DNA from 3 places in the Dyella aluminiiresistens genome. Region 1 is predicted to be linked to each of the others. Evidence: predicted binding sites of a transcription regulator. Region 1 holds the regulator's gene; each other region holds the start of a gene.
The links. Region 1 encodes HrcA, which represses chaperone genes, less so after heat shock. Its sites were predicted from a motif close to TTNGCACTCNNNNNNNNNGAGTGCNAA; they were not measured.

Region 1 (7,684 bases):
CCTCGACGCGCACCAGTGTGCCGTTCTCGAAGTACAGGCTCATGGAATGCAACTGCATTTTTTCGCCGCGATGCGAATACGTCGACACGTAATCCCAGCGGTCGTGGTCGAACGGGGAGGCCACCGAGGGCGTGCCCAGCAGCGCAAGCACCTGTTCCTTGGTCAACCCGGGCTTGAGCTGGTTCACCGCCTTCTGGTCGATCGACTTGGCGAAAAGATTGCCTTGCTGCACGTCGGGGGTATACACGAGATGGCAGCCCGCCAGCGGCAAGGCCAGCATGGCGAAACCCAGCGTGCGAATCAGTTTTTGCATGCGTGTTGCGTCCGGATCGTGAAGGTATCGGATGATACACTAATGCCTTGATCGCACCGTGTATCGGGGGGAATTGGCGATGGAACAGGAATCTCAGGAACTGCGTCGTGCCGGCCTCAAGGTCACGCATCCGCGCATGCGCATCCTGCAGATCTTCGAGGAAGACGGTGCACGCCATCTGTCCGCCGAAGATGTCTACAAGAGGCTGCTTGCCCATGAAGAGGACATCGGACTGGCAACGGTGTATCGCGTGCTGACCCAGTTCGAAGCCGCCGGCATCCTCGTCAAGCACAATTTCGAGGGGGGGCAGGCCGTCTACGAACTCGATCGCGGGCAGCATCACGATCACATGATCGATGTTGACAGCGGAAAGGTCATCGAGTTCGTCAGCGAGGAGATCGAGAAGCTGCAGCACGCGATCGCCGCCAGTCACGGTTACGTCATCGAGGACCACAGCCTGGTCCTGTACGTGCGCCCCAAAAACCGGCACAAGTAGTATCTGGCGGTGGGCCGGCAGGTTTCTGGCTGAGCCGGCAAGCCCGGAGACGGGGCATAAAAAAAACCGCGGGAGGACTCCTGTCCACCCAGCGGTTTATCCGTTGCCGTATGGCGAAGCGTCATACCCGAGTTGCTCGAAGTAAACGCATGTCGCCCTAGACATCGGCGGAACAGCATCCTGCCGTTCTTCGGGTCAACCGTCCCCACGGCCGACCCGGCACACCATCTTGCGATGGCGGCTCCCCCACATCGATGAAAGGATCGTAACGAAGACTTCACGCGGGAGATATTGGAAAATTTCCTATTCCGGGTGGCTGAGGCGAACTGCCGCACGGTTTGGCGTGCTGCTGTGCAGCAGTACTCGCAGGTGTACGCCGGTCGGTCCGCTACGCAGGCGGAAGACGCCGCCAAGCGAAGTCACACGGTCACGCATGCCTTGCAGACCGCGCCCCTCGCTCTCGACGCGTTCGGGCAATCCGCTGCCGTTGTCGCGAATGTCCAGCAGCGCCAGTACCCTGCCTTGGCGCGTGCCGATACGCAGGCGCAGGCGGAACTCGCTGGCGTGCGCGTGTTTCACGGCATTGGTCGCACTTTCCTGTACCAAACGATAGAGCGCGGTGCGGATATCTTCCTCCAGCAGGCGCGGGTCGCCGTGCAGATCGGTGTAATAGCGCATGCAGGCCGTGCTCAACAGCTGCCGGATCGGTCCTTCGTCCAGGGCCCGCAACAGGCCGAATTCGTCCAGCACAGCCGGGCGCAGGTCGTCCAGCAGGCGATGAAGGGTGCGCCGCATGTGCCCGAGTATGTCGTTGATGGCCGAGGCGGTGTCGGTCAGGCCGGCCTGCTGCAGGCGGGTCTGCGCCAGTTTCACGTGGGTCTGGATCGCGGTCAGGTTCTGGCCCAGTTCGTCATGAAGTTCCGCGGCCATGTGCCGGCGGAGGTCTTCCTCAGCCTGCAGGTTGCCGCGTGCGGCGTCGCGCAGCTGGCGGGCCAACTGGTCCAGACGCCGATTCACGGCTGCAAGGTAGGTGTTCTGCTCGGCGACCCGCGCGCTGCTCTGGCGAAGGGCGTCCGTGGCCGAGCCAAGCATCAGGGCGCCGGTGCCGGCTACGGCTAGGAACAGGTGCGCTGAGGCGGCTGGCGCGGCGTGGGTGGTGAAGTGGTCGACGATCGCCATGCCCAGGCTGGAGATCAGCATCGACAGGCTGGCTCCGCGCCAACCGTGCCTGAAAGCAAAGAACAGCACCGGCGCCAGCGACAGGATGCGGGCAAATTCACGCTGGGGGTCGGACTGCTCGGACAGCGCCAGCAGGATCACCAGGGCCGGCAGCATGACCAGCAAGCCATCCATCAGAAGACCACGCAACGCCCGTGGCGATGGCGGTGCCAGCACCAGCATGATCAGCGGCGGAGTCAGCAACAGGGTGCCGACATAGTTGCCCAGCAGGTCCTGACCCATGACCTGCAGCAGCAGGTCGGTGGTCGGCGGTGCGTGGAGGACGGCCAGCATGGCCGTATCCATGGCTGTTGCGGCCAGGACGGTGAACGCCGCCGACAACAGCAGGCGGGAGACGTCCTCCGGGTTCTGCAGACTCGGCTTCAGGTGGGCTCGTCGCAGCAACCACAGGCAGATGGCCACGACCAGGGGTTGCGGCAGGTCGCCAAAGGCGAAAATGGCCCAGCCCATCGGGCTGCCATGGTGCAGGTCGTTCAGGCCGGCAGCGAGCAGTTCGCCGCCAAGCAGCCATGGCCAGTAGCGGAACGGCGCCAGCAGCAACACGCCGAAGCGCAGGCCGAACGGAAGCATCCAGTAGGGATCGGCGATCGACCAGAGGAATGACCAGCACAGGGCATAGCCCAGGCCGAGCAAGGGGCCGCGAAGAAGCGAGGGCAGGTAGGACGAGCGCATCAGCGGATGGTACACGGGGCGTCTCTGCGGAGCGCCAAGGCTGATACAGTGGCACCCATGTACAGCATTGTTCTGGTTGACGACCACGCGATCGTCCGTGAAGGCTTCAAACGGCTCATCGATCTGGAGCCGGACCTCGAGGTCATTGCCGAGTGCCGCAACGCGGACGACGCCGTCGAGGCGATTGCCCAGCATCGCCCGGACCTGGTGGCGCTCGACCTGTCGTTGCCGGACGGCAGCGGTCTGCCGTTGATCGAACATCTGCGCAGTGTGGCGCCGGATACCCGGATCGTGGTGCTGAGCATGCATGACGGCGAGCCTTATGTGTCAGAGGCTCTGCGTCGCGGGGCCAGCGGCTATGTGACCAAGGGGGTGGCGCCGGAGGAACTGGTGGCCGGACTGCGTGCCGTGATGCAGGGCGAGCAGTTCCTGAGCTCCGACCTCCAGCAGCGACGTGCGGATCGGTCGGGTCAGGAGCTTGATCCGTTCGAGCGCCTGACGGCCCGCGAGCGCGAAGTGTTCCTGCTGCTGGCTGCGGGCCTCGCTCCCAAGCAGGTCGCGGCCGAGCTTGGCATCGGCCAGAAGACGGTCTACATCCACCGGGCCAGCCTGATGGGCAAGCTGGGCGCGGGCTCCGAACTCGATCTGTACCGGATCGCCAGCGAACGCGGCCTGCTCGGTGCGACGAGGAGCAGCTCAGGCTGACTGCGCCTGCTCCAGCATCTTCTTGGCGTGGGCCCGGGTTTCGCGGGTGATCTCCACCCCGCCAAGCATGCGGGCCAGTTCGTCACGACGTCCGTCCGCGCCGAGCAGCTCGATCCGGGTGTGGGTGTCGTTTCCGTCGCTGTGCTTGCTGACGCGCAGGTGGGCATGTCCCTGTGCCGCCACCTGGGGCAGGTGGGTCACGCACAGCACCTGCCGCTTCGAACCGAGCGCGCGCAGCTTCTGGCCGACGACTTCGGCCACGGCGCCGCCGATGCCGCTGTCCACCTCGTCGAACACCATGGTGCCGACACTGTCCTTGCCCAGCGTGGCGACCTCGATGGCCAGGCTGATGCGGGCCAGCTCGCCGCCGGACGCGACCTTGCGCAACGGGCGTGGAGGCTGGCCCGGGTTCGCGCTGACCAGCAGCTCGCAACGTTCGTTGCCCTGGCTGTCCGGTGTGTTGGCAGAACTGGCTTCCAGGGCGACTTCGAGCACGCCGCCGGCCATGCCCAGTTCGCCCATCAGCGCGCTGACTTCGCCACCGAGCTGCTGGGCGGCGTCCCTGCGTGCCTGGCTCAGCGCCTCGGCGGCCTGTGTATAGCGGGCATGGACCCGTGCCTGTTCGCTGGTGAGGCGGTCGAGTATGTCGCCGGCGCCCTCCAGTTCGTCGAACTCGGTGCGCAATGCAGCGAGCTTGTCGTGCAGTTCACCAGCCGGCAGGCGGTATCGACGGCCGAGCTCGTGCAGGTGGGCGAGATGGGCGTCGACTTCGGCGAAGCGTTCGGGGTCCAGATCGACGTCCTGTGCGTAACGGTTGAGTCTGTCCGTGGCTTCGCCAAGCTGGATGGATGCGTTGTCGAGCAGTTCCAGCAAGGGGTTCAGCCGGTCGTCGAGGCCGGCCAGCTTTCCGAGTTCGGCATGGGCGCGGCCCAGCGCGCGCTGCAGTGCGAACTCACTGTCGCCATCCAGCAGTTCGACCACGCCCGAGGCGCCTTCGGCCAGGCGCCCGGCATTGGCCAGGCGTTTGTGGCTGGTTTCCAGTTCGGCCAGTTCGCCGGCCGGGAGGGCCCAGCGTTCCAGTTCAGCCAGTTCGTGGCGCAGCAGGTCCAGCCGCTGTTCGCGGTCATCGCCGCCGCTGAGGCGACGGATCTTCTGCCCCAGCTCGCGCCACTCGGTGGCCAGCGTGCGTACCGACTCGACCTGCGCCTCGTTGCCTGCGTAGGCATCGAGCAGCGTCATCTGGTGGCTGCGGGAGAGCAGTGCCTGGTGTTCGTGCTGGCCATGGATTTCCACCAGCAGGGTCGCGAGTTCGCCCAGTTGTCCGGCGTTGACCGGTCGGCCGTTGATCCACGCGCGCGAGCTGCCTTCGGCACGTATCACGCGCCGCAATTGGCAGCTGCCGTCCTCGTCCAGTTCCTCCCGTTCCAGCCAGGTGCGGGCTTCGGGCAGGTTGCTCAGGTCGAACTCCGCAGCCATCTCGGCGCGATCGCTGCCCGTCCGCACCATGCCGCTGTCGGCACGGGCACCGGCGAGCAGCAGCAGGGCATCGACCAGCAGCGATTTGCCGGCGCCGGTCTCCCCGCTGACGACGGTCAATCCGGGGCCGAAACCGATCTCGGCGGCTTCGACGACGGCAAAATGGCGGACGTAGAGCGAGATGAGCATAGATGGGCTGGGTTCAGTCCGGAGGGTTGTCGGGCGATTGTAGCGGCATGCATGTCGCTACAATCGCCAGTGCGATCGGCCGGCGCTTGCATGCTGGCCGCGTAGACCTTATTTCTTTTGTGTCTCACGGATTGCCACAGCGCATGCCATTTCCCACCCATCACGACCTCGATGCCCGTGCCCGCCGCCTGCTGCGTACGCTGATCGCACAGTATCTGGTCGATGGCGAGCCGGTCGGGTCGCGCACGCTGTCGCGTTCGTCCGGGCTCGAGGTCAGTCCGGCGACGATCCGCAACATCATGTCCGACCTCGAGGATGCCGGGCTGGTGGCCTCGCCGCACACCTCGGCCGGCCGGGTGCCGACACCGCGCGGCCTGCGCCTGTTCGTCGACAGCCTGATCGAGCTGCAACCGCTGCCGCACGAGGAAATGGCCCGCCTGCGCCGCGAACTGCCGCCGCAGCCGGCCACCACGCGGGACCTGCTGGGCAATGCGTCGGCACTGTTGTCGGCGATGACCCACTTCGCGGGGGTGGTGACGGTGCCGCGGCAGGCCGACTTCCCCTTGCGACATATCGATTTCGTGCCGCTGCCCGACGCACGGGTGCTGGTCATCCTGGTGTTCTCGGACAACCAGGTGCAGAACCGTATCGTGCAGCTGGCCAAGCCACTGGATGGCCGCGAACTGGAACAGGCGGCCAATTACATCAACGCTCATTTCGTCGGCCTGCGCGTGGACGATATCCGCGCCCACCTGTTGCGCGAACTGCGCGAGGCGGGCAGCGAACTGAACCGGTTGCTGTCCAGCGCGATGGAACTGGCCGCAGCATCGTTCGCACCCGATGCACAGAATGACGACGTGCTGGTCAGCGGACAGACCAACCTGATGGGGTATGCCGAACTGGCCGACCTCGAGCGCCTGCGCGACCTGTTCGAGGCGTTCCAGAAAAAGAACGAACTGCTGCAATTGATGGAAGTCTGCGCGCGGGCGCCGGGCGTACGCCTGTTCATCGGCGAGGAATCGGGGTTTTCCGCGCTGGACGGCTGCAGTGTCGTCACGGCCAGCTATGGCGCCCAGGGCAAGGTGCTGGGCGCCGTGGGTGTGATCGGTCCCACCCGGATGGCCTACGAGCGGGTGATTCCGGTGGTGCAGGCGACGGCCGGCTTGCTCAGCGACGCCTTGAATCGCGCCGCGACGGCCTCATAAGAGGCTCGGGAGGCGGGGTTCCCCGCAGTTTTTGGACGGTCGGCACGTGGTGCCGGCCACGGATGAGGTTTGGAGTCATTCATGCACAACACTGACCCGCAGGCGTCGAACGCGACGCCCGAAGGAAACGCGGCGGACGAGGCCATGAACGCTGATCTGGAAGCACTGAAGGCACGCGTGGCCGAGCTTGAAGCCAGCAACGCGGAATTGCGCGAAACCGTGCTGCGCGAGAAGGCCGAGCTGGAGAACCAGCGCCGCCGCCTGCATCGCGACCTGGAGCAGGCGCGCCGCTTCGCCAACGAGAAGCTGCTGAACGAACTGCTGCCGGTATTCGATGGGCTGGAAAGCGGCCTGGCCGTGGAAGGCGGCGATGTGACCTCGATGCGTGAGGGCCTCAGCCTAACCCTGAAGTCGCTGCTCAAGGTGGGCGAGAACAACGGTCTGACCCAGGTCGACCCTAGGGGCCAGATGCTCGATCCGGAGCGCCATCATGCGGTAAGCATGGTCGATGCGCAGGACGCTGCACCCGGCACCGTGGTCAACGTGCTGCAGAAGGGCTACGTGTTGAACGAGCGCCTGCTGCGCCCGGCGCTGGTCGCCGTGGCGAAGGACTGACCGCGAGGGAGCGGTCGCGCGCGCAGCGACATGGTTGCGCGGCATTGAATCGGGGGGCACGACCCCCATCTGGAAAACATCGCGGCCGCGGGGGCCGCACCAAGCATCTGGAGCACATCACATGGGCAAGATCATCGGTATCGATCTGGGTACGACCAACTCCTGCGTCGCGGTCATGGACGGCAGCACCACCAAGGTCATCGAGAACGCGGAAGGTGATCGCACCACGCCGTCGATCGTGGCCTTCAGCAAGGATGGCGAAGTGCTGGTGGGCGCGCCGGCCAAGCGTCAGGGCGTGACCAATCCGAAGAACACCTTCTACGCGGTGAAGCGCCTGATCGGCCGCAAGTTCACCGACGCCGAAGTGCAGAAAGACCTCGACATCGTGCCTTACGGCATCGTGGCCCACGACAATGGCGACGCCTGGGTCGAGACCAGCGACGGCAAGAAGATGGCGCCGCAGGAAATCTCGGCCAAGGTGCTGATGAAGATGAAGAAGACCGCCGAGGACTATCTCGGCGAGCCGGTCACCGAGGCCGTGATCACGGTGCCTGCCTACTTCAACGACAGCCAGCGCCAGGCGACCAAGGACGCCGGCCGCATCGCCGGCCTGGAAGTCAAGCGCATCATCAACGAGCCGACGGCGGCGGCACTGGCCTACGGCCTGGACAAGAAGGGTGGTGATCGCAAGATCGCGGTGTATGACCTGGGCGGCGGCACCTTCGACGTGTCGATCATCGAGATCGCCGAGGTCGACGGCGAGAAGCAGTTCGA
Region 2 (7,684 bases), 1.0 Mb from region 1:
GCACGCGAGCTCGGCATGCGTTCGGCTGAGTACGCCACCGTCTGCACCCCGGGTGGAAACATGGTGCTTATTCGCATCAACGGTCCAACCCCCATGACTTTGGCCGCCATGGACGATTCCCGCGCCGCCCTGGCGTCCCTGCTTTTTGCTGCGCGCAACTGCGCCCAGCGGGTCAGCGCACTGATTCCCAGAGCTGCCTGACACTCCACAAACACCGGCTCCGGCACTGTCGCAATAGGCGGCAACCGTGGCTATGACCTTCAAAATCGACAATCAACGGGAAAGAACATGACGAAATTCAATCTTGAGCAGCTTTCGGACATCGCCGGCTTCGTCGGTGCGGCATTGGTCGACACGGACAGCGGCATGGCACTCGCCACCGCAGGTGGCGGCTCCGTCGACCTGGAAGTCGCCGCCGCCGGCAACACCGAAGTGATGCGCGCAAAGCGCCGTGTCGCTTCTCAACTGAACCTGGACGACACCATCGAAGACATCCTCATTACGCTCGGCAAGCAGTATCACCTGCTGCGCCCCCTGCAGAGCAACGAGCAGCTGTTCCTGTACGTCGTGCTGGATCGCGCCAAGTCCAACCTCGCCATGGCCCGCCATGAACTGAAGGCCTACGAATCCTCGCTGGATTTCAGCTGATCGGGCGCAATCCGGAAATTTCGATCAACGCGTGGCCGCCCAGGCGGCCACGCGTTTCCGGATCTCATCGCATGACACGCCACATGACCACAAAGGCCGCCATCGCAATCGCCGGGCTGGACATTCTGCCTGCCACTCGGCTGAAGGTCGCATGCAACCTGCTCGCCGCCGAACGGCTCGATGTCAGCGTGATGCCATGGGGCACGTCCCCTGCGGACATCCTGGTGGCCGACACGACTTCCGTCGACGGCCGCTCCGCCGCCAGTTCGGCGTTGTCCACAAAATTGCCCTTACTGACTTTCAACCGGGTCACCAGTATCGGGCCGGCCTCGTCGATGTCGCTCCCGCTCAATGCGACCGTCAGGGATATCGCCACCGCGCTCAAGCAGTTGATCGCGATCGTGAGCGTGTCGGGCACAAAGGCACGCAAGCTCCTTCCTCCCTTGCTGCAGGCTCTGGACCGCAGTCGCTTGGCCAACGGCATCATGACCTTTGCACGCGGCACCACTTCTTTCATCGTGGATCAGGGTGCCGGCCTGGTACTACTGTCCGATCCAGCCGCCATGGAAGACATCGTCACGCACTCGATGGCCGATGACTGGACATCCAAGGCGCTCGATACCAGGGCTTGCAACACCCGCCTGACAGAACAGGCGTACAACACGGTGACGATCGAATCGCTTTGGTGGCGTATCGTCACGCACGAAACATTCGCGCTGCCTAAAGGGGACGATGCACGCCCAGTGCAGCTGTCGGCATGGCCCGAGCTAGACGCACACTATTGCCCGCCACAATGGCTTCCAGCCATTGCGCAACTGATGTATTCCGGATCCACCGCAGACAGCCTGGCACGGACCACCGGCATCGATCCGGCCGATGCCACTCGACTTATCCAGGTAGCCCATCTGAGTGGCCTCACCGTCACGACGCCATCCCGGCACAACGTGCACTCGCTGGCCGGCAAGGCAACGCTGACGCACTCGTTCATGAATGTGGCAAAACGCTTCGGACTCAAGTTATTCGGACGGCAGCATGGATAATTACCAGAACAAACTCGTTTTCGTTGGTCATGTTGGGGCTGGCAAAACCACCGCCATCCGGTCCATCTCCGACGTCCCTCCGGTGAGCACCGAGATGCCGATGAGCAGCGAACAGATCGATGGCAAGCTCACCACGACGGTGGCGCTGGACTACAGCACGGTCGAACTGGACGACGGCGAATTGCTGCACATTTATGGCGTTCCCGGCCAGAAGTACCTCGACTTCATGTGGCCCATGGTCTGCCACGGCGCCATGGGCATCATCGTTCTGGTCAATGCGTGTTCACCCCAGAAACTGACCTACGCCGCACTGATGCTGGAGGAGTTTTCCAAGCTGGCTCCGCACGCCAGCTTCGCGGTAGGCGTCACGAGGAGCGATCTGGTACCAAGCTTCAGGCTTGACGCATTCCGCAACGATCTCATCACGAAGGGCTTTCGCCTGCCGGTCGTGAAGGTGGATGCTCGTGAACCCGAACAGGTCGACTTTCTCGTCAAGATCCTTTTGTCGAGCCGCTTCGTCGGCAGCCAGATCGCCAGCGCCTGAGACAGCCATGGACACTCCGCGTATCCGTTGACGCCAATCACATCGACACCGCCCCAAAAAGAAACCCCGCCGAAGCGGGGTTTCCTTCTGGAACGACGGGACCGGATGGATCAGAAATCCATGCCGCCCATGCCGCCCATGCCACCGGCGCCCGGGGCACCGTGGTTGTGCTCTTCCTTCTTCGGCAGCTCGGCCACCATCGCCTCGGTGGTGATCGCCAGACCGGCAACCGAAGAGGCGTACTGCAGGGCCGAACGGGTGACCTTGGTCGGGTCCAGGATGCCGAACTCGATCATGTCGCCGAACTCGCCGTTGGCGGCGTTGTAGCCGTAGTTGCCCTTGCCTTCCTTGACCTGGTTGACGACCACCGACGGCTCGCCACCGGCGTTGCTGACGATCTCGCGCAGCGGCGCTTCCAAGGCGCGACGGGTGATGGCGATGCCGAGGTTCTGGTCCTCGTTGTCGCCCTTCAGGTTCTCGATGGCCTTCTGCGCACGCAGCAGCGCAACGCCACCGCCCGGCACCACACCTTCCTCGACCGCCGCACGGGTCGCGTGCAGGGCGTCTTCGACGCGCGCCTTCTTTTCCTTCATCTCGACTTCGGTGGCAGCACCGACCTTGATGACAGCCACGCCGCCGGCCAGCTTGGCCACGCGCTCCTGCAGCTTCTCGCGGTCGTAGTCGGAGGAGGTCTCCTCGATCTGCGCCTTGATCTGCGCGATGCGGGCCTGGATCTTGTCGGCTTCACCGGCGCCATCGATGATGGTCGAGTTTTCCTTGGTGACCACGACCTTCTTGGCGCGGCCGAGATCGGCGATGGTCGCCTTCTCGAGCGACAGGCCCACTTCCTCGGAGATCACCTGGCCGTTGGTCAGGATCGCCATGTCTTCCAGCATCGCCTTGCGACGGTCACCGAAGCCCGGCGCCTTCACGGCGGCAACCTTCACGATGCCACGGATGGTGTTGACCACCAGGGTCGCCAGCGCCTCGCCTTCCACTTCCTCGGCGACGATCAGCAGCGGCTTGCCGGCCTTGGCCACGCCCTCGAGGATCGGCAGCAGTTCGCGAACGTTCGAGACCTTCTTGTCGTGCAGCAGGATGAACGGGTCATCCAGCTCGACCTGCTGGCTCTGCTGGTTGTTGATGAAGTACGGCGACAGGTAGCCGCGGTCGAACTGCATGCCCTCGACCACGTCCAGCTCGTTGTCCAGACCCGAACCTTCCTCGACGGTGATCACGCCTTCCTTGCCGACCTTCTTCATCGCGGTGGCGATGATGTCGCCGATGGCGCTGTCGGAGTTGGCCGAGATGGTACCGACCTGGGCGATCGCCTTGTCGTCGGCGGTCGGCTTGGACAGGCTCTTCAGCTCGCCGACGGCGGCGGTCACCGCCTTGTCGATGCCGCGCTTCAGGTCCATCGGGTTGATGCCGGCGGCCACGGCCTTCAGGCCTTCGCGGATGAACGCCTGCGCCAGCACGGTGGCGGTGGTGGTGCCGTCACCGGCGTTGTCGGAGGTCTTGGAGGCGGCTTCCTTGACGATCTGCGCGCCCATGTTCTCGTAGGCGTCGGCCAGCTCGATTTCCTTGGCGACGGAGACGCCGTCCTTGGTGATCGTCGGAGCGCCGAAGCTCTTCTGGAGCACGACGTTGCGGCCCTTCGGGCCGAGCGTGACCTTGACCGCGTTGGCCAGGGTGTTCACACCCTTGAGGATGCGCGAGCGGGCGTCTTCGCCGAAGCGTACTTCTTTGGCTGCCATAAAATTTCTGCCTCAAAAATTTCGAAATAAAGGAAAGGGGTTGCTGGTCTCGAAAGCGAGCCCGGCGACTGGCGAGCGCGGTCTACGCGCTCAACCCGATCAGCCTTCGATCACGGCCACGATGTCGTCTTCCTTCAGGAAGACCAGCTCTTCGCCGTCGATCTTGATTTCCTGGCCGGCGTACTTGCCGAACAGCACCACGTCGCCTTCCTTCAGCGACATCGGACGAACCTTGCCGTCCTCCATGATGCGGCCGGTACCGGCGGCGATGACCTTGCCGCGGGTCGGCTTTTCGGTGGCGCTGTCGGGGATGACGATACCGCCGGCGGAGACGCGCTCCTCTTCCAGGCGCTTGACGATGACGCGATCGTGCAGCGGACGCAGTTTGCTCATGACGACTCCAGCTTGATGAGTAGGTTGAGGAAAAGTTGAGGTTCGGACCGTGCTGTTAGCACTCCACCGAAGCGAGTGCCAATTGTAATGATGCAAAACGCCCCTGCAAGGGGCCGATCCATCGACCTGACACGGACATGGAGCGCGCGGACGGCATTTCAAGGGCCGGAGCGTTAATCTTGTGCGCCGCCCCGTCGCCACGCCGCCATGTCCGAACCGGTCCTACTCTGCTACTGCACCTGCCCTGACGCCACCAGCGCCCTGGCGCTCGCAACGGCGCTGGTCGACGAACGGCTGGCCGCCTGCGTCAACCGCATTCCGGGGGTGTCGTCCACCTATGCCTGGCAGGGCGAGGTGGTCACCGACACCGAGGAACTGCTGCTGATCAAGACCACCGGCGGCCGCTTCGAGGCACTCAGGAACCGGCTGCTGGAGCTGCACCCCTACGAGGTGCCGGAATTGATCGCGGTGCCGGTGGAGCGTGGCCATGCCGCCTACCTGGACTGGGCCCGGCAGGCGGTCGACTGAGCGCTGCGGCCAACACGCCCTACCGATAGCAAGACTGCTGACAGGTTCTGTCAGCACCCCACCTTAAGGTATCCACCCCGGATACCCGAGCCACGCCATGAAAAAGTCCGACCTTGCCGCGTTGTTGCTGCTTGGTGCCCTGTGGGGCGGCTCGTTCCTGTTCATGCGCATGGGCGCCAACCAGTTCGGCGGGGTGGCGCTGGCGGGCATGCGCGCCATCGTCGCCGCCGCCTATTCGCTGCCACTGCTGGCCTCCCGCAGCCGCCGCGCGGAGTTGCGCGCGCATTGGCGGGCAGTGACCCTGGTGGGTATCGCCAATTCCGCGCTGCCGTTCGTGCTGTTCTCCTATGCCGCGCAAAGCCTGCCCGCCGGGCTGTCCGCCATTTTCGACACGATCGCGCCCCTGCTGGTGGCCGCTTCCGGCTGGCTGTGGCTGGGCGAGAAGCTCGATGCACCGCGAACCTGCGGGCTGTTGATCGGCCTGGCCGGTGTGGTCTGGCTGATCGGCGGCACACTAGGTTTCGGCCACGGCGGCGCGTCGACCGGCTGGGCCATGGCCGCCTGTGTGGGGGCGAATGTCTGCTACACCTTCGGCACCCACTACAGCCATCGCCACCTGCAGGTCGTGTCGCCGCTGACCGTGGCGACCGGCAGCCAGTTCGCTGCAGCCATCCTGCTGCTGCCAGCGACGCTCTGGTTCTGGCCGGCGCGGATGCCAACACCCGGCGCATGGGCCGCGCTTTTCCTGCTGGCGGCCGCCTGCACGTCGCTGGCCTATGTGCTGTTCTACCGCCTGCTGGCGCGCGTCGGCTCGAACCGCGCGATGGTCGTGCTGTATCTGATTCCGGTGTTCGGCGTGCTGTGGGGAGCAATCTTCCTGGGCGAGAAGGTCACCAGTGTCATGGCCGGCGGCTGCGCGATCATCCTGCTCGGCGTGGCCCTGGCCACAGGCATGCTGCGCTTCGGCGCTGGTCGGCGCAGGCTGCTGGGAGAGGAAACCTGATGCCCGGATTCTGGTATCGGGCCGAAGCTGGGCGATAATCCAGGTCTTATCCCAAGAACATGCTGGAGTCGCAATGCGCCGGATTTTCCACGGCCGCTGGGCCAGATCGCTGCTGTTGCTGACTGCTCTGCTGGGCTCCGTTCTGCTGGGTTCATCGGCCGCCCTCGCACAGAGCGACAACATCCTGCCGGTCACCCAGGCCTACAAGCTCAGCGCCGATGCGTCCGCGCCGGGCGTGCTGAAGCTGCACTGGGTCATCGCACCGCACTACTACCTCTATCGGGGCCGCATGAAGTTCACCGCCGGCCCCGGGGTGACCCTGGGCGTGGCGCAGTTACCGGCCGGCGACAAGCATGTGGACCCCTATCTAGGGCCGGTGGAGACCTATCATCACAGCGTCGACGCCACCATTCCGTATACGGTAGCGCCCGGCACGACCCGGCTGCGCCTGAGCGTGCAGTTCCAGGGCTGCCATGAGGTAGAACCGAAGATCTGCTATCCGCCGCATACCGAACAGCTGGACCTGCCCTTGCCGGCCGCCGCACCCGTTACCAGTCCCGATGCCGGCGGGGCGCCGGGCAACAACCCGCTCAGCGCGGCACTGGGTCGCCTGAACGGCGCATCGCCGGGCCCCAGCGAGGGACGCCCACTGCCCGCCGCGCAGGCGTTCCAGTTCAGTGCCGTCGCGCAGGACCCACACCACCTGCTGCTGCAGTGGACGATGCCGAAGGACTACTACGTCTACCAGAACCACATCAGCCTGCAGTTGCTGAATGCCGGCAACCTGCGCCTGGGCGCACCGGCCTGGCCTGCTGGCGGCGTGACGCACCAGGATGCCCAGTACGGCAATGTCACGGTGTATTTCGGGCAACTGGAACTGCCGGTGCCGGTCGAGGGCGACACCACCGGCCATCGCAGACTGACCCTGCAGGCCAGCTTCCTGGGCTGCCAGGACGGCGGTGTGTGTTACCCGCGAATGACCCGCACGGTGACGGTGGACCTCACCAGCGGCGCCATCGCCCAAGGCGTGGCGACGCCTCCAGTGGCCGGGCATCCGACCGCGGCGACCGGCGCGAGCGTGACCACTACGGCGGGTCCCGGCCTGATCGCCGCGCTTCTGCTGGCTCTGGGCGGTGGACTGATCCTCAACCTGATGCCCTGCGTCCTGCCGGTGCTGTCGATCAAGGCGGTGTCGGTCATCGAAAGCGGCGAAAGCCCCGCGCGACGCCGACGCCACGCCCTGCTGTACACAGCGGGCGTGCTGGCCAGCTTCATCGTGCTGGGACTGGTCGTGATCATGCTCAAGGCCGCATGGGGGACACAGCTGCAACACGCCATGGTGGTGGCAGTGCTGGCCCTGGTCATGCTGACGTCGGGCCTGTGGCTTTCCGGCGTGGTGCAGTTCGGCAGTTCGCTGGGCAATGTGGGCAGCTCGCTGGCCAATCAGCCAGGCTGGCGTGGCGACTTCTTCGTGGGCGTGCTTGCCGTAGTCGTTGCCAGCCCATGCACCGGCCCGCTGATGGGGCCGGCACTGGGCTATGCGCTGACTGCGCCACCGGCACTGGCCCTGCTGGTCTTCGTGGCGCTGGGCCTTGGACTGGCATCGCCGTTCCTGTTGATCGGCTTTGTACCCGCGCTGGCCCGGCTGTTGCCCAGGCCGGGCGCGTGGATGGAGACGCTCAAGCAGTTTCTCGCCTTCCCGATGTACCTGGCCGCCGTCTGGCTTGCCTGGGTGCTGGCCAACCAGCGCGGCGCCAACGCCGTGGGCCTG
Region 3 (7,684 bases), 1.8 Mb from region 1:
CCACCAGCTGCCCCTGCGGCCGCAGCACCAGCACGCTGTGGTCCAGCACCTTTTCGTTCATGTGGCTGCCGGCGTAGATGCCCAGCACCAGCAGCAGGATCAGGCCCAGTACACCGAAGAACACCACGTTGATGATGATCAGCCGCACCGCGTTGATACCGCGTCCGAACGTGCGCATGAACGCCCAGAATCCATTCGGCCGCCCTGGCCGGCGAAGAGGCGGTGGAGGCATGAGCATGATCCTTGCTGAGGAACGGCCAGCCTACCTGCTCACGCCACGGCCGTCAGCTGTCCAGTCGCGAGCTCAGGGCAAGGGCGGAATGCTGGGCAGTTCGTCCAGGCGGCTTTCGCCGACGAAGTGCGGATGCCGTGAGCTGCGCCAGAAGCGGGTGAACAGCAGCACGGCCGCCACGGTCAATCCGGCGATCAGGCCCATCCACATGCCGCGCGCGCCCAGGCCGTGACGGAAAGCCAGCCACCAGCCCACCGGCATGCCCACACCCCAGTAGGCGAACAAGGTGATCGCCATCGGCACGCGGGTATCCTTCAGCCCGCGCAGGGCGCCGTTCGAGACCACCTGGATGCCGTCGGAGAACTGGAACAGGCCCGCCAGCACCAGCAGCCGCGAGGCCAGCCCGATCACCCGTTCGTCGTGGGTGTACAGCGACGCGATGAAGTGGGGCGCGCCCAGCATCAGGCCGGCCGACAAAAGTTGTGAAACCAGGGTCAGGCCGATGCCGCAGAAACCCGCATAGCGCACCCCCATCGGATCACCCCGCCCGACCGCATGCCCCACCCGCACGGTCGTCGCCATCGCCAGGCCCAGCGGAATCATGAAGAATACCGAGGCCACGTTCAGGGCCACCTGATGGCTAGCCACCACGTCTTCGCCCAGCCGCCCGATCAGCAGCGCCGTGGCCACGAACAGCCCCGCTTCGGCCAGCAGGGTCACCGCCATCGGCAGGCCGATATGCAGCAGATGACCGATCGGCTTCCAGCGCGGCCACTCGAACCGGTCCAGCAGACCCAGTCCGCGGTAATTGCGATGGCACAGCACATAGGTGGCGAAGCCGAGCATTTCCAGCCACAACGCGATGGCCGTCGCGATGCCGCATCCGCGCGCACCCTGCGGCGCCAGCCCCAGCTTGCCGAACATGAACACGTAACCCAGCGGCACCAGCAGGAACAACCCGCCGAAGCTGAAGTACATCGACGGCCGCGTCAGCGAGAGTCCCTCGGACAGGCCGCGCAGAGCGAAATAGCAGGTCAGCGCCGGCGCTCCCCAGCTGATCGCATGCAGGAACTCGTTCACCGACACGTCTAGCGTTGGCGTCACCCCGATCAGCTGGATCAGCGGTTCGGCATGTCGCACCGCGAACCACAGCAGCCAACCCAGCGTCAGCGCCAGCCACAGCGCCTGACGGAATACCGCGCCGATCTCGTGTCGCCGCCCCGCACCATCCAGCTGGGACACCGACGGCGGCACCGACATCATCACGCCGATACCGCTGACCACTACCAGCGACCAGATGCTGGCACCGATCGCCACCGCGCCCAGCACATGCGCACTGTAGTGGCCGGACAGCATCGCATCGATCACGTTGCTGCCGATCGCGGCAAGCTGGGCCAGCATCAACGGAAGCGCGAGGCGCACGGTGGCGCCGATCTCGCGCACCATGCGGGTACGATCGGAAAAAATGGAGGTCATGGCAGCCGGCTCTTGAGCTGCGCGATTGTACCCGACCGGCGGTCCAGGGCTGCCTCCGCCGGACCCCTTGTGCCAAGATCGCGCGGCACGTCGCATGCATGCAATGGGGAAAAGGGAATGATGGAGCCGACGACGATCGAGGGTCTGCACTGCGCCAACTGCGGCGAGTTGCTCAAGGGCGAGTTCTGCCATCACTGCGGGCAGTCCGTGCACAGCGTGCTCAAGCCGGTGCACCACACCGCCGAGGAGATCGTCGAGACAGTGCTGCACGTCGACAGCCGCATCTTGCACACGCTGCCCGCACTGTTCCTGAAACCCGGCTTCCTCACACTCGAATACTTCGCCGGCCGGCGGGTACGCTACATCGCGCCGTTCCGGCTGATGTTCGTACTGTGCCTGCTGACCTTCTTCGTGCTGCATCTGGTCACCAACGAGAAAATATCGCGGACCTTCGAACAGCGGCAGACGACCGTATTGCTCGACCATGGCCAGGCGTTCGCACAGGCCAGCAATGCCGACGACGTCCGCAGCATCCTGCAGAACAAGCTCGACGCACTGAATGCCGTGCAGACTTTCGGCGACAGCAGCACATTCGCGCAGGCCGCCAAGGCCAAGCAACAGCTGCTGGAGGCCGCCAACCGGCGATTGGCCGAACTGCACGCTCCGCCCCTGCCGCCGTCTTCCGTTGCCGCGGAAGGACACCAGACATCATCGTTCGACCATCCGATCAAGCCGATCCAGATCGGCTGGCTGCCCGGCTTCGCCAATCAGCGTCTGACGTCCATGCTGCAGCACCTCAGGGACAACTGGCACACCTATCAGCACGGCGATCCCGTCAGCAGCGAGGCCGCCAAGGAGCGCATGATCAGCGGCGTGTTCGGCAAACTGCCTGGTGCCATGCTGGTGCTGGTGCCGGTATTCGCCTTGCTGCTGAAGCTCTTCTATCTGTTCAAGCGCCGGCTGTACATGGAGCACCTGATCGTGGCCCTGCACAGCCACGCGTTTCTGTTCCTGTGGCTCTTGCTGTGTACCCTGCTGGCCCTTCTGGCAGGTTGGCTGGAGCCGCATGCCGCCTGGACGGCCTACCCGTTCAACTGGCTAGAACGCATCCTGGTGCTATGGGCCCCCGTCTATCTGCTGCTGATGCAGAAGCGGATCTACCGGCAAGGCTGGTTGATGACCGTCGTGAAGTACTGGTTCATCGGCTGGCTTTATTTCTGGTTGTTGCTGGTCGTGCTCCTGGTCGCCGGAGCACTTGGCATCGCGCACTGACAAACAGCTGTTCGAACGCCGTCGCCGCGCCAGGCGAGATCGTTCGACACCAGGCTGCATGACTGGGAAGCCTCCGCTCCGGACCAGGGTTTTGCACAGCGAAACCTACTTGACACACGGGCTTGTCAAGCCCTGGAAGCATGCATGACGTTGTTTTGATGGCCCATGCAAGTCATTGATTGAAAAGCTTATTCATGAATGATTAAAACTTGCGCAAGCCGTCCCCGGGACCGCCCCCATGCGCCTTGGGACATGCTCTCCCCGTTACATCCACAGACTTATCCACAGCTTTTGTGGATAAGCTGAAAACCTGCGGAGACAGAGTGACTTATCGGTCTTTCATGAATTCGTCACGAGCTATCGGCGGCAAGCGCCCGCCGAGTGAGCTGGTTGCATGCTGACAGCGCCGTGCAGCGGCACGCTACACTGAGCCCTTCCGAGGTTTGCATGCCAGCCGTACTCCGCGTCGCCCTGCCGGTCCCCCTGCCCACCCTGTTCGACTATCTGCCGCCCGCCAACGGGCAGGCGGCTGTCGGCTGCCGTGTACTGGTGCCATTCGGCCGCAGCCGCATGGTCGGGGTGATCGTCGAAGTGGCCTCCGGCTCCAGTGTCGGCCATGCGCGTCTGAAGCCCGCACTGCGGATCCTCGACGACGAGCGATTGCTGGACAGCGAACTGATGCAAAGCCTGGCCTGGGCCGCCGAGTATTGGCTGGCCGCGCCTGGCGAAGCCTACGCCAATGCGCTGCCGCTGGCGCTGCGCGAAGACAAGCCACTGCCCGCCATCCACCACGAGGCATGGCAGCTGACCCTGGCCGGACGCAGCGCCATCGATGCCGGCAGTCGTCGCGGCGGCAGTCTGGCCTTGTTGAACGCACTGGCAACCGGGCCACTGGCAGCCGAGACCTTGACCGACCAGTTGCCCGGCTGGCGAGCTGCCGCCCGTCGTCTGGCAGAGAGTGGCCTGATCGAGCGCATTGCGCAGCACGTCACGACTGCCACGCCGACCGCACCGGGGCCGCCCCTCAGCAGCGAGCAACAGACCGCGGTCGACAAGGTCGCATCCGCCTTCGGTCGCTTCCAGCCGTTCCTGCTGGACGGGGTCACCGGCAGCGGCAAGACCGAGGTCTACCTGAGCCTGATCGCCAAGGCCCTGGCACAGGGTCGGCAGGCCCTGCTGCTGGTGCCGGAGATCGGGCTGGCGCCGCAAACCGTCCGCCGCCTGCGCGAACGGCTTGGCGTCCCGGTCGAAGTGCTGCATTCCAATCTCTCCGAAGGCGACCGCGCGCGCGCCTGGTTGCGTGCCGGCCAGGGCGAAGCGAGGGTCATCCTCGGCACCCGTTCGGCGATATTCACCCCCCTGCCGCAGGCCGGGCTGATCGTGGTGGATGAAGAACACGACAGCGCCTACAAGCAACAGGACGGCTTCCGCTACCACGCACGGGACCTGGCCATTGTGCGTGCACGGGCATTGGGCATACCGGTAGTCCTGGGATCGGGCACGCCATCGCTGGAGTCGCTGGCCAACGCCGACGCCGGCCGCTATCGCGCACTGCATCTGCGTGCCCGTCCCGGTGCCACGCGACCACCGCAGGTACAGATCGTCGACATGCGCGCACAACGGCTGGAACACGGGCTTTCGCCGACCCTGCTCGCGGCCGTCGCCGAGACCGTGGCGCGCGGCGAGCAGGTGCTGGTGTTCCGCAACCGCCGGGGCTATGCGCCGGTGCTGCTCTGCCATGCCTGCGGCTGGCACGCCGAGTGCCCGCGCTGCGAACATCCGATGACCGTACACGCCGGACGACGCAGCCTGATCTGCCACCACTGCGATAAGCGGATGCCTTTGCCAGAGCACTGCCCCGCCTGTAGCGCCGGCGAACTGAAACCCCAGGGTCAGGGCACCGAGCGACTGGAGGAGGCACTCGTCGCACGCTTTCCCGACGTACCGGTCCTGCGCATCGACCGGGAAACGACGCGCCGCCGCGACAGCTTCGAACAACTGCTGCAGAACCTGCGCGACACAGCCAGGCCGACCATCCTGGTCGGCACGCAGATGCTGGCCAAGGGCCACGACCTGCCCAACCTGACCCTGGTCGCCATTGTCGGCGTGGACGAAGGCCTGCACAGCCTCGATTTCCGTGCAAGCGAACGCCTGGCGCAGACCGTCGTGCAGGTGGCCGGTCGCGCGGGACGGGCGTCGAAACCCGGCCGGGTGCTGTTGCAGACCCACCACCCCGATCACCCGCTGCTGCGCCAACTGCTCGCCCAGGGTTACGCCACCGCCGCCCGCGAGCTGCTGACCGAGCGGCAGCTAGCCCAGTTACCGCCGTACGGCCACCAGATCCTGCTGCGTGCCGAGGCCATGCAACGTGCCGCCGTCGACAGCTTCCTGGCCGAGGCGGTCGCGATACTTCCGACGAGCCACGGCCTGCAACTGGCCGGCCCCATGCCCGCGCCGATGCCATTGCGAGCCGGCCGGCACCGTGGCCAGCTTTTGCTGGAATCGCAGAGCCGACAGGCCCTGCACGCCACGGCACGCCCCTGGATGATCGCGCTCGCGCAATGCCCCGCCTCGCGCAAGGTGCGCTGGTCGCTGGATGTGGATCCGATCGATCTTTACTGAAGCGGGGGTGCCGTCTCGCCACAACGGCCATCAAAAACGGAGACGGCCCGCATGCGGGCCGTCGATGGAACGTCTGCTGCAGAAGAAACGGCTCAGGCGGCGAACAGCCCGCGCATCTTCTTCATCGCATTGGCTTCGACCTGACGGATGCGCTCCGCCGACACACCATACTCATCGGCCAGATCCTGCAGCGTCGCCTTGTCCTCATTCAGCCAACGGCGCTGGATGATGTCACGCGAGCGGTCATCCAGATTCTGCAGCGCAGCCGAAAGCGTCTCCATCTGGTTGTCCGCCTGGTCGGCATCGGCCACGTTGTCGTAGGGATCGGCACCTTCGTCGATCAGGAACGCTTCCGGAGCCGGCTTGGCGTCGTCGTCGGCATCAGCCGGCGCCTCGAATCCGATATCGCGGCCGGACAGGCGCGATTCCATCTCGCGCACCGTGGCTTCCGGCACGCCCAGGTCCCTGGCCACCACGCGCACTTCCTCGGCATTCATCCAGCCCAGGCGCTTCTTGCTCTTGCGCAGATTGAAGAACAGCTTGCGCTGCGCCTTGGTGGTGGCCACCTTGACGATGCGCCAGTTGCGCAGGATGAACTCGTGCATCTCGGCACGGATCCAGTGCACGGCAAAGCTCACCAGCCGGACACCCTGGTCCGGATCGAAACGCTTCACCGCCTTCATCAGGCCGATGTTGCCTTCCTGGATCAGATCCGCCAGCTGCAGGCCGTAGCCCGCATAACCACGCGCGACGTGCACCACGAAACGCAGGTGCGACATCACCAGCTTCTTGGCTGAAGCCAGGTCGTCCTGTTCCTGGTAGGTGCGCGAGAGCGACTGCTCTTCTTCCTGGCTGAGCACCGGAATCCGGTGCACGGCCGAGATATAGGCGTCCAGGCTCCCGACCACGCTGGGGATCGGGAAATTGGCGGTCATCAGGGCTTGAGACATGTACGGAACCTCCTGAATGAGGGGTCAGCTTAGCACTCTGGTACTTCGAGTGCTAAAGGTCGCGAAAGTTCCCGCCACCCATTTAATAAACCAAATAGTACACGAAATGTATCTGCATGTCGAGATGTCCGTCGGCGCAATGGAGCAATGGCTGACGAACTCCAAACGCAAGCTCTCGCGACATGCCCTCAGACACATGTTTTACGGGTAACGGCCACGGGCAGATGCGTGTCGAGGAACGCGTGCACTCCCCCGCACTGATCCGGGAAATGCCCGCTACGCCGCTGGGCGCAAAGCGAAGCGCTGATCCGGCCAACTAATGGAAAGCGCCAACAGATTTTTCCGGTTTCACCATTGTCGCGCGCCACACCAAGCCCTCGGCGGACTTCGCGGACAGGTCCCGATTGACTGGACCTTGGCAGAACATGCCAAACTCCAGGCATCGGGGCTGCGCACCGGGTCGAATCGGTCAGTGACTGGAATCACTGCTGGCCACGGGTGCGCAGAGGAGTTCCAGGCAGCCGACCGAGGGGGTTTGATGATTGGGTACTATCTGGACTTGGCGCTCAACAGCGTCAAGCGCACGCCGATCCTTACTGCTTTGATGGTGCTGGCGATCAGTCTGGGCATCGGCGCCACCATGACGATGCTGACCGTGCTGCATGTCATGACGGACGACCCCATGCCCGGTCGCAGCGCGCATCTGTATACCCCGCATCTCGACCCCTTGCCGCTCAAATTCACGAGTATCGCGACAGGCCGTGATGTCTCCGCGAACCTTACATGGCCGGATGCCATGGCCTTGCTCCAGGCGCATCGCGCCACGCGGCAGGCAGCGATGGCGGGCGGCCATCTGCTGGTACGTTCCGCAGATGACGGCGCGAAGGTCCGCCCGTTCTATGCAGACGGCCGTTACACCACGAAGGACTTCTTCGACATGTTCGGTGTGCCGTTCGAACACGGTACCGGCTGGACATCGAACGACGACGCGTCGAGCGCGCATGTGGTTGTGCTGGCGGACTCGCTGGCACAGAAGCTGTTCGGCAGCCATGACGCCATCGGCAAGATGGTGCAACTGGGCGACAAGGATTTCCGGGTGATCGGCGTGACCGCGGACTGGCAGCCTTCGCCG

Region 2: groES (co-chaperone GroES) is a predicted target of HrcA. The motif match lies at 4,438-4,464, and genes of this name have one in related genera.
Region 3: rpoH (RNA polymerase sigma factor RpoH) is a predicted target of HrcA. The motif match lies at 6,582-6,608, and genes of this name have one in related genera.

Annotation. Positions count from the first base shown of each region.
Region 1 is NZ_CP132911.1:1,591,034-1,598,717, forward strand. Features, by position in the region: gene RA164_RS06950 (outer membrane protein assembly factor BamE) at 1-313, opposite strand, end outside; gene fur (ferric iron uptake transcriptional regulator) at 393-809, shown strand; gene RA164_RS06960 (MASE1 domain-containing sensor histidine kinase) at 1,113-2,720, opposite strand; gene RA164_RS06965 (response regulator transcription factor) at 2,778-3,425, shown strand; gene recN (DNA repair protein RecN) at 3,417-5,090, opposite strand; gene hrcA (heat-inducible transcriptional repressor HrcA) at 5,234-6,295, shown strand; gene grpE (nucleotide exchange factor GrpE) at 6,377-6,910, shown strand; gene dnaK (molecular chaperone DnaK) at 6,978-7,684, shown strand, end outside.
Region 2 is NZ_CP132911.1:546,670-554,353, reverse strand. Features, by position in the region: gene RA164_RS02250 (roadblock/LC7 domain-containing protein) at 1-201, shown strand, start outside; gene RA164_RS02245 (roadblock/LC7 domain-containing protein) at 289-648, shown strand; gene RA164_RS02240 (hypothetical protein) at 720-1,688, shown strand; gene RA164_RS02235 (GTP-binding protein) at 1,681-2,232, shown strand; gene groL (chaperonin GroEL) at 2,343-3,989, opposite strand; gene groES (co-chaperone GroES) at 4,089-4,382, opposite strand; gene cutA (divalent-cation tolerance protein CutA) at 4,590-4,910, shown strand; gene RA164_RS02215 (DMT family transporter) at 5,008-5,913, shown strand; gene RA164_RS02210 (protein-disulfide reductase DsbD family protein) at 5,987-7,684, shown strand, end outside.
Region 3 is NZ_CP132911.1:3,386,560-3,394,243, forward strand. Features, by position in the region: gene sppA (signal peptide peptidase SppA) at 1-238, opposite strand, end outside; gene RA164_RS15120 (MATE family efflux transporter) at 305-1,708, opposite strand; gene RA164_RS15125 (DUF3667 domain-containing protein) at 1,826-2,980, shown strand; gene RA164_RS15130 (primosomal protein N') at 3,428-5,602, shown strand; gene rpoH (RNA polymerase sigma factor RpoH) at 5,695-6,552, opposite strand; gene RA164_RS15140 (ABC transporter permease) at 7,091-7,684, shown strand, end outside.